Regions from separate parts of the Paenibacillus sp. RS8 genome, predicted to be linked through region 1. Evidence: riboswitches for the same ligand, from Rfam matches in the RefSeq annotation. Region 1 holds a riboswitch; the other holds the start of a gene.
What was found. A riboswitch is a leader RNA that binds a small molecule or an ion and turns the genes downstream of it on or off. The one in region 1 is predicted to bind S-adenosylmethionine.

Region 1 (5,202 bases):
TCGGGATTGGAATGCGGAAATGAATGGCCTCTCTGTCATGGCAAATTAATTCCTGCTTATACTGTAGGTTCGATGATTGAATACACTCATCGTTTGTTTAGCGGATTGGCTGGGTTATTGTCACTTGCTTCGATGTTTGCTTTTTGGCGTTATGCGCGAAATCGTCGGGACTTGTTAGTCTATGCATTTATGACTTTGTTGTTTGTAATTGTACAAGGTGGTATGGGAGCGCTTGCAGTAATTAAATCCCAATCTGCTGCTGTGATGGCACTGCATATGGGTTTTTCCTTAATCGCTTTTTCTAGTTCTCTGATGCTTGCACTTGGAACAAAAAGACGGCATGAAGCAGGCGATTATGATTACGATCAAAAGATGGAGATTCAGAAGAAACCCGTTAGCAAAGCTTTCCGCAATTTAACCTGTTTTACGGCCTTATATTCCTATGTTGTCGTTTATATTGGAGCCTTTGTTAGTCATACGGATTCACGCGGTGGATGTTCTGGCTGGCCACTCTGCAACGGTGAATGGGTGCCTGAGCTTTCCGGGGGAGTGGGTATTGTTTTTACACACCGGATTGCGGCTTTGATCTTATTTATTCTTACCGCGGTGCTTGGACATTTAGCTTTTTGGAAACATAAGGATTACCCCGAGCTAAGAGCTCTTGGCGTAGCTGCTGTTCTGCTGTGCCTGATGCAGGTGTTTAGTGGAGCTGCTGTTGTTTACACCTTAGATAATGAAAGATTATACATATTTGCCGCCTTGGCTCATATTTTGTTGATTGCTTGTTTGTTTGGTGTTCTGTGCTATATGAGTGTAAGAGTCTGGCAGCTGAGTAGGACGAGAAATATCGTTAATGAAAAAAATCCGAAGAATCATATGACACCGTTGTAACCCCTTGGTAGAAAGTTCCCACCGTGGATAGAGTCGCTTTACCTGCGGAATAATAAAGTGGAAATCGGTATATCGTGGTGCTGGACAAAACTTTAGGAGGACTGGGATATGCTGCGGGTTATACTTGGAGAGCCGCCTCGAAAGAACAGCGGTGTATTGGCTGATGCGATGGAGAATATGGCTACTTTTGCAGCTTTACTGCGCAAGGAAATGAACGCCCATGAGGATAATGACCATGAATACCGCAAGCTGGAGATTTGGACACGTGGACTGATCTCCTCATTGGATGAATTGGAGCAAAGCTGGTTCGCAGCTGCTTTTTACCGGAAATCGGTAATCGCTGGTTATATGGACGATATGTCACCAGTGGAACAAGGCGATTATGCGCGGTATGTTTATTTTTATAAAGATGGATTTATTCGTGTGTTCTCTCTTCTGGACAAGCTTGGAACGGTACTGAATCATTTTTATGACCTCAAAACCTCCAAATTAAAAACGCACTTTTCTTATTTTACAGTGCTGCGTCAACTTCAACTATTGAATGTACATCCAGCATTAGCGGATCAACTGGAACAGATCAAGAACTCTTATCGTGATCCACTAGAGAATCTACGCAAGCGCAGAAATGCTGAAATTCATTATATGAATTCCGAAATGCAGGATGATTTATGGCAGCGACATCAAGGCTTGCATGACAAAATTCAGCTTGAGGATTTAGATAGCCATCTAGAGGATTTAAAGCAATCCCTCGAAATGAACTGTAAGACGTTAATCGCAGCATATAGCTACAGCAATGAGCAGTTGCGTAAGGAAATAAGCAAGCCAAATCGGGTAAAATCATAAGCGTTCAATATATTTCCTTTTGACAAAAAACAAGAAACTTACTATACTTATGCTTGCATTAAAGTCTGTACGAATTCAAACATAAATTTTATACTCTATATCTTATCGAGAGTGGCGGAGGGATAGGCCCGATGAAGCCCGGCAACCGATTTGTATACAGCGCGATAAGCGTTATGTACAAATGTCATGGTGCTAATTCCTACAATGGCGCAAGGTTTGTGGTCGTTGGCAGATGAGAAGGCATTGTCTAAATAAACACACAGAGCCTCTTGCGATCTGCATCGATCGTCGGAGGTTTTTTTTGTATGGAATAAGTGAAATATAAAGGGGGCGATGATCGTTGATTAATCTAAAAGGAATAACAAAGGTATATGGAAAAGGCACCCAAGCGGCCACAGCACTTTCCGGATTGAATCTGTCTATCGAAAAAGGTGAAATATTCGGAGTTATTGGCCATTCTGGAGCGGGAAAAAGTACATTGATCCGTTGCATTAATTTGTTGGAGCGTCCGACAGAAGGGGAAGTTTGGGTAGATGGCATTGAACTAACCAAGCTTACTCAAGGTCAGCTGCAGGAACAGCGGCGCAAAATTGGGATGATTTTTCAACATTTCAATCTGCTATCATCTGCGACAGTGTACGATAATATTGCTTTTCCTCTGCGACTCACAGGTACTTCGAGAGCAGATATTGATACAAAAGTAAAAGACTTGCTTGCCTTAGTTGGGCTAGAAGAACACCGGGATAAGTATCCCTCTCAGTTATCAGGAGGGCAAAAGCAACGGGTCGGCATCGCGAGGGCACTTGCCAGCGATCCTGATGTGCTGCTATGTGATGAGGCAACCTCTGCGCTTGATCCACAAACGACAGACTCTATCCTTAAGCTATTGCTCGATATTAATAAACGGTTCCATCTGACTATTGTGCTGATCACTCACGAAATGCACGTGATTCAGAGTATCTGCGATCGTGTTGCGGTTATTCATGGTGGTGGTATCGTTGAGCAAGGTAAAGTTACGGAGGTATTCTTAAAGCCGCAGCATGAAGTTACTCGCGATTTCATCCGTAGTGAGTCACAGAATGAGGGACCCCTTCGTACGGCGCTTGACGCTGCTGCTGGGGACAACTCTCAGGCCGTCAAAATTACTTTTTTCGGAGAAAAGACCTACGGCTCCGCACTTTCCAATGTAGTACGAGAAACAGGTGTTAGCTTTGCCATTTTGCACGGCACCATTTCAACGATTAAAGACGTACCTTATGGACAAATGATTGTAAGGTTCGAGGGTCCAGCTGAAGCGATTGCTGTGACAATAGCCGAACTAACCGCTCAAGGTCTTGAAGTGGAGGTGATTTCGTAATGAATTTCGCAGATTTAAACTGGCAAGAAATGATGGATGCTACAGTTGCTACCTTGCAAATGTTAATATTTTCCGGATTGTTCACAATTATTCTTGGTTTACCACTCGGAATTCTATTGTATTTATGGGGAAGATCGAATAGTATAGTAATCAGAGTAATTTACACGGTCTTATCATTCGTTGTAAACATCTTACGATCCGTACCGTTTATCATTTTGATGGTAGCATTAATTCCATTTAGCAAAGCCGTTGTTGGAACTTCTATCGGAGTACTCGGTACGATCCCACCGCTGGTGATTGGTGCAGCTCCATTCTTTGCTCGCTTGGTGGAAACGGCGTTAAGAGAAGTAGATCGCGGAGTAATCGAAGCGGCGCAAGGGATGGGAGCATCCACGAATCAGATCGTTATGCGCGTTCTTTTGCCAGAGGCTCGTCCAGGTCTACTCGCTGGAGTTACGATCACACTGGTCACACTGGTTTCCTATACGGCAATGTCCGGGATGGTAGGCGGCGGTGGTCTAGGGGATCTAGCAATCCGTTACGGATATTACCGTTATGAGAAGGAAGTTATGATTATCTCAGTAGTCTTGATGGTCATACTGGTGCAATTGCTACAAATGGCCGGTGATCGACTAGTACGGCATTTCACACGGAAATAAGGTACGTCCATATATAGCCTTATTCATACAAATACCAAGGATAAGAGGGGGATTTAAAATGAAAAAATTACTACTTACTTTTTTTAGTCTGACACTGGTTGTGGTGCTAGCTGCTTGCGGCAATAACAATAATGCTTCTAACTCGGCTGCCACTAATGCACCAAAAGATGGTGCTGCAACTGAGTCATCTGCAGAACCTGTAAAATTGGTGGTTGGTGCTTCACCTGTTCCACACGCTGAAATCCTAAAAGCTATTGCTCCATTGCTTGAAGCGCAAGGAATTACATTAGAAATCAAAGAATTCACTGACTATGTTCAACCAAACGTTCAGCTTTCAGAGAAGAATCTGGATGCTAACTTCTTCCAACATCAACCTTACCTGGATGACCAGAATCAAAAGAACGGTTCGGATCTAGTTTCTGTTACAGCCGTTCACGTTGAACCTTTTGGTGCTTATTCCAAAAAAATCAAATCCATCGACGAGCTGGCTGATGGTGCGAAAGTAGCCATCCCGAATGATGCTACAAACGGTGGTCGTGCACTAATCTTGCTTGCTAAAAATGGTCTGATTACATTAAAAGATGATACCAACATCACATCTACCCAAGCGGATATTACTGAAAATAAGAAAAACCTTAAAATCATCGAGCTAGATGCTGCAATGTTAGGTCGTCAATTAGATGAAGTGGATCTTGCATTGATTAACACTAACTATGCTTTAGAAGCTGACCTGGTTCCTACTAAAGATGCTTTGTTCATCGAGGGTACGGATTCTCCTTATGCTAACATCCTGGTAGCTCGTCCTGACAATAAAGATTCCGATGCAATCAAAAAGCTTGCCGCTGCACTGAATTCTCCAGAAGCGAAAGCGTTCATTGAAGAGCAGTACAAAGGCTCGATCATTCCAGCATTTTAAGACAGAGAGCTAGCTTACTCTCTAATTACAGCATAAAACCCGCTGCCTAATGGCATGCGGGTTTTATGCTGTATGTTGTAGGAGAAGGGTAAATCCACTATAATAAGAAAATCCCGATCTCCTGAAGAGGAGGATCGGGAATGATATTGAATGGGATTAGAATACTTGCATAACTTCTTGTACGCCTTCTACTTCTTCAAGAAGAGCGCGTTCAATCCCGGCTTTCAAGGTGATCGTGGAGCTTGGGCAGCTGCCGCAGGCACCCATAAGTTTCAACTTAACGATGCCGTCTTCTACATCAACTAGTTCAACGTCGCCGCCATCGCGTTGTAGGAACGGACGAAGCTTATCCAGCACTTCCAATACTTCATCATACATTTCGGTGCTTTGTGCATTCTCACTCATTTCTCAATCACTCCTTTCGTAAGTTCATTATAGTACAAAAAGTTAAAAAATAAAATGGTTAGGCGGAACAGGGAGATCATCATGAGACCAATTATTGAATTTTGTGCCAGTAACATGGGTCACGGAACAGA
Region 2 (5,202 bases), 3.2 Mb from region 1:
TCTACGTATCTGGCATCTTTTAATTTGAAAGAAAAAATACCGGTATTTCCTGAAGATTGACGATTCTGGATTTCATGCCCCGGATGATCTGGCAGTCCTGGATGGAACACTTCCGCAATTGCTGGATGCTCTAACAAGTAGTGGGCAATCGCTAGTGCATTGCTCTCGTGGCGCTCCATACGCAGAGCCAACGTCTTCAAGCCTCTCATCAACTGATAACTGTCTGTTGGTCCGAGAACAGCACCGATAGAGTTATGTAGAATTGCTATTTCAGCTGATAATTCTACACCCTTGGATACAATTAAGCCTGCCAGCACATCATTATGACCACCCAAATACTTAGTAGCGCTATGAACTACAATATCCGCACCTAATTCTATAGGACGTTGGAAAAACGGAGTCAGTAGCGTATTATCTACAATGCTAAGCAGCCCATGGTGACGTGCCCAAGTACACACGGCTTCAATATCCGTGATCATCATCAGTGGGTTCGTTGGCGTTTCAATAAATACAGCTTTCGTGTTGGGACGACGCGAAGCTTCCAGTGCATCCAAATCATTCGTGTCTACATAAGAAGCAGTGATTCCGAACTTGGACATAATCCGTTCCAACAAACGATAGGTACCACCGTAAAGATCCAGCGAAACGATCAGATGGTCGCCTTGAGCGAACAAGGTAAGAATCGTTTGAATAGCTGCCATCCCTGAGCTACAAGCAAATCCTGCATCTCCAGATTCCAGTTCCGCAGCTGCATTCTCAAGCACCGAACGGGTCGGACTCTTGGTGCGGCTATAATCAAACCCTGTGCTCTGACCGAGTTTTGGATGACGAAATGCCGTTGCATTATAAATCGGAAAATTAATTGCTCCTGTGGCTGGATCTTCTTGAGAACCTATTTGAGCCAGTCTACTTTCAATCCTAAGTTTGTCATCCATGATTAATGCCTCCTAATTTATATTGTAGCGCTGTTATTAATAAACAATCGGGTCGATATCATAAGGCGTTTCTTGATATACATAGTAATTGAGCCAGTTAGAGAATAATAAATTGGCATGCGCACGCCATACTGCTGGAGGTGTACGTTCAGGATCATCTTTAGGGAAGTAATGTTTCGGCAAAGCCATCTCCATCCCTCTAGTCACATCACGGTCATATTCCCATTTCAAGGATAGAGGATCATATTCGGAATGTCCGGTCACAAATATTTGTTTACCGTCATTTGTAGCCACTAGATACATACCAGCTTCTTCGGATTCAGCCAGAATCTGCAGATCTGGATTATTCTCAATATCTTCACGGGAGACGTCGGTATGACGGGAATGTGGTACATGGAATACTTCGTCAAAGCCGCGCAACAATTTGATGTTATTTTGATTTATCGTATGAGCGAAGACGCCAAAGCATTTCTCAGGCAATGCCACTTTACGAACACCAAAATGATGATATAAGCCTGCCTGTGCCGCCCAACAAATATGCATGGTTGAGGTCACATTATCCTTGCTCCATTCAAAAATCTCTTTCAGCTCTTCCCAATACGATACTTCCTCGAACTCCATTTGCTCTACAGGAGCACCTGTAACGATTAGGCCATCCAAACGGCGGTGACTGATCTCGTCAAAGGTTTTGTAAAAGCTCTTCAAATGTTCAGCAGAAGTATTCTTGGAAATATGGGATCGTGGATGCAATAGCGTAACATCAACTTGTAGTGGCGAATTTCCAATTAAACGCAGCAATTGAGTCTCTGTCGTCTCTTTAGTCGGCATGAGGTTCAGAATAGCAATCCGTAGTGGACGGATATCCTGATGGAAAGCCTGACTTTCGTCCATCACAAAAATATTTTCTCCGGATAGTACTTCTTTCGCCGGTAAACTGTCGGGAATTTTAATTGGCATTGTCTTTCCACTCCTTAGCTGAATTTAGTTGTTTTGCCGCAATGCGGCTTGCTGAACAATAAAAAGACCTTCCTCGGAAATCGAGAAAGGTCATATCTACAGTCATATGCGCCTCTCTCATCTGCCAGAATGTTCCTGAAGACGATTAGACGTCTGCAGAAGTTCCGCAAGAATTAGCACCGTGCGTTTACACGCCGGTTGCCGGGTTTCATAGGGCTAGTCCCTCCACCTGCTCTTGATAAGATTTAGCTGTATTCAATTAAATTACTTTAAAATTCACTTTAAATCATGAACCTCCTTTTCGTCAAGTCCATACAATGCTGAAGAAGCCTCAAAATCACAATAAATTTGCTTGAAAGAGGCATACTCCGTTGTTATACTAGACAAGTATTTCATACCTGAACGAAAAGAAGAGGTGAGAAGAAGAATGGAAGGCGACCCGAGCTCGCAAATTAGTGTACAGAATGAGCAACCACACAGGATAATCATCAGCTTGCCGGCGGCGGGAGCAGTTCTTCTTCATGCCCTCGAAACGTCATTTGGCCCTATGTATTGATGTAACGCCGGCCAAGCTGATTTTTTTCTCTGTGCTTAATTTAGCAGTCCCTGGTGAAGACCTGGGGATAGGAGGAGTGAAATCAGATGAAAATCCGGCTGGTGAATGCAGGGGTTTTTACACCTATTGATGAAATTGATGAAACACTGACACCCCCAACGGAAGGGTTCTATTGGATTGACGCCGATGTAGAGGATTTAGAGCTGCTTCAGCCTTTGTTCAACCTACATGATCTTGCTGTTGAGGATTGCCTTAGCGAAGAGGATCAGCGTCCGAAGATCGAAATATACGAAAGCCATTACTTTATAGTTGTAAATAGCATCCGCTTTGATGATGAAGAAATTTTCCTACGGGCGCTCAATGTATTCCTTGGAAGACATTACATCATCACTGTAACGAAACAAAAGATCAATGAACTTCGAATCCTAAAGCCTATGCTCTGGGAGCAAGAGGTAAGCGAACCGGATATGTTCCTTTACTTACTTATTGACCTTGTCGTGGATAACTATTTTTCCGTCGGCGACCGGATTGAAGCTCGAATTGAGAAGCTTGAAGAAGATATCCTAATGCATACCAAGAAATCTCATCTAAGTGAGATTATCGGTCTGCGAAGTGAAATTCTATGGTTGAAGAAAATGCTGGGACCACAAAAAGAAGTAATCAATACCCTAAATAAAAAAGACCTCCGTCTGATTGATGATCAGTTGCAGAAATATTTTAGCGACATTTATGAAAATGCGGTTAAAATATCTGAAACCTTTGAGACGTATCGCGATCTCATGGGCAACTTACGAGAGGCCTACCAATCCAGTATCGCCAATCGCGCGAATGAAATTATGAGAGTGTTTACTGCGATCACAACAATATTCATGCCTCTGACCGTAATTACCGGAATCTACGGTATGAACTTTGATCATATGCCCGAGCTTCATACGAAATACGGCTATTATGGCGTTATAGGCGTTATGTTAACGTTAGGCTGTGGGATGCTGTATGTTTTCCGCAAGAAGGAATGGCTATGAAAAGAATCGGACGAATAAGCAAGACGAAGGCCCTGTAACCGTAAGGTATAAGGTAGCCTTCGTCTTTTTGGTATGTGGACAATTAAAAACTAGTTGCCATCCCCACTTTATGCGTTTGCTCTCGACGGAAACGAATGCGGATCAATCGCAGGCGCTCATAATAAATATCCAATCCTTCAGCAGCGGAAAACCCCTCTCCATAAACCTTATTTAACACCGGTTTTAGAAAGAGATCACCGAGCTCCACATATGCATTCCATACCGCTTCTTGCTCATTCTGTGGCATATTACCAAGCTCTACATGGATCAGCTTCTCAACGGAATAACCTTCTCTTTCTAGTTCCTCTACCACTTCAATCAGTTCACGCCGGTTCACTCCACTATTCACCTTAAGCTGTTCCAAACCCAATCCATTCTCGATCCCCTGCAGTAAAATCCGCCGTAAGCGCAGTCGTTCAAGTTGCTTCTTATATTTGACCTCTTTCTGTTTATAAAGCCAATTTACAAAAGACTCCTCTTCAATTACTTCGTGAACCCAATTTAGAGGAAAGGAATGCTCCCTTGCCGCCACAGTAGTTATAGCCAGCCAATCGGTCCCAAACTGTGCTACCTTACCTTCTCCTACACCTGGAATTTGTAACAGCTCCTCTGGCGTATGCGGTAGAAATGTGCTTAACAAGCGCAACAGACGATTACTGGCGAGAATATAGGGCGCCTTGCGTTCACTCGAAGCTTTTCCACGGCGCCAAGCACATAATTCCTCATAAATAACCTCATTCCCATGATGTTCGCTGTAATATTGAAGCTTCAGTTGCTCCTGATTCCGTCCAGTAAGACTATCCTCCTCGTGGAATATCCCATCGATTAAGGGTCGATAGCCATCTCCCATCTTCACCGCTAGCTCATGCCTGTATACACAGAGCATTTCATTCCAAGAACCACCTTCATACCATAAATTCTCGATGTAATTCTCCCCCCTGAAAAATCGCGCCAGCCCAAACTCCAGATCCCCTCTTCCTCTCCAATCCACAGCTGGGCGTACATCTCTTGATCCACTCCAGATATTCTGGATAAACGGTTCATAAATACAATTTGCATATTCATCCCTACCTTTCTCAACTTACAGCAAGCACAATAACTTCCCGGGCAGAGCCTCCTTCGGACCGAACAAATCCTTTCTCAAGTAGACCCCGAAACGCAAAAAAGCACCTCTCTCACGATAAACGTGAAAGAGGTGCTTCCTCATTAAATGCTATACTGTTAGATCCTAGAATACCATATATTACCGAACAGTCAATGTCTTTTTATACTAGCTTCTAGCTAGAGCTAATGTAGCCAGTCCAATCGCTCCAGCAAGCCCAGCATTATCTCCAAGACCTGGTGACACAACATAATTATCAATGTCGACATTAAGCGATGGATGCTGAACATAACCGTTCAATAGCTCTTGCAGCTTAGTACGAATTAACGGGAATAAGTGGCTTTGCTTCATAACACCACCGCCCATGACGATTTTTTGCGGAGACAGAATCAGTACATAATTCATGAGTGCATGCGCAAGATAGTGCGCTTCCATCTCCCATGCCGGATGATCCACCGGAAGGTCGCCTGCCGGTTGTCCCCAGCGTTTACCGATCCCCGGACCTGCGGCTAATCCTTCAAGACAATCGCCATGATATGGACAGTAACCTTCAAACGTATCTTCTGGATGTCTACGAACTAGAATATGTCC

Region 2: another riboswitch for S-adenosylmethionine. It lies ahead of metA (homoserine O-succinyltransferase); the one in region 1 lies ahead of ACDZ28_RS02620 (methionine ABC transporter ATP-binding protein).

Annotation. Positions count from the first base shown of each region.
Region 1 covers NZ_CP168131.1:349,069-354,270, reverse strand. Annotated here, with positions in the region: gene ACDZ28_RS02630 (heme A synthase) at 1-891, shown strand, start outside; gene ACDZ28_RS02625 (Cthe_2314 family HEPN domain-containing protein) at 1,000-1,734, shown strand; SAM riboswitch class I at 1,834-1,973, shown strand; gene ACDZ28_RS02620 (methionine ABC transporter ATP-binding protein) at 2,075-3,091, shown strand; gene ACDZ28_RS02615 (methionine ABC transporter permease) at 3,091-3,750, shown strand; gene ACDZ28_RS02610 (MetQ/NlpA family ABC transporter substrate-binding protein) at 3,809-4,666, shown strand; gene ACDZ28_RS02605 (NifU family protein) at 4,823-5,071, opposite strand; gene ACDZ28_RS02600 (YuzB family protein) at 5,153-5,202, shown strand, end outside.
Region 2 covers NZ_CP168131.1:3,576,884-3,582,085, reverse strand. Annotated here, with positions in the region: gene ACDZ28_RS17380 (aminotransferase class I/II-fold pyridoxal phosphate-dependent enzyme) at 1-935, opposite strand, end outside; gene metA (homoserine O-succinyltransferase) at 972-1,892, opposite strand; SAM riboswitch class I at 2,007-2,137, opposite strand; gene corA (magnesium/cobalt transporter CorA) at 2,535-3,470, shown strand; gene ACDZ28_RS17365 (HRDC domain-containing protein) at 3,553-4,359, opposite strand; gene ACDZ28_RS17360 (hypothetical protein) at 4,368-4,574, opposite strand; gene ACDZ28_RS17355 (ROK family protein) at 4,780-5,202, opposite strand, start outside.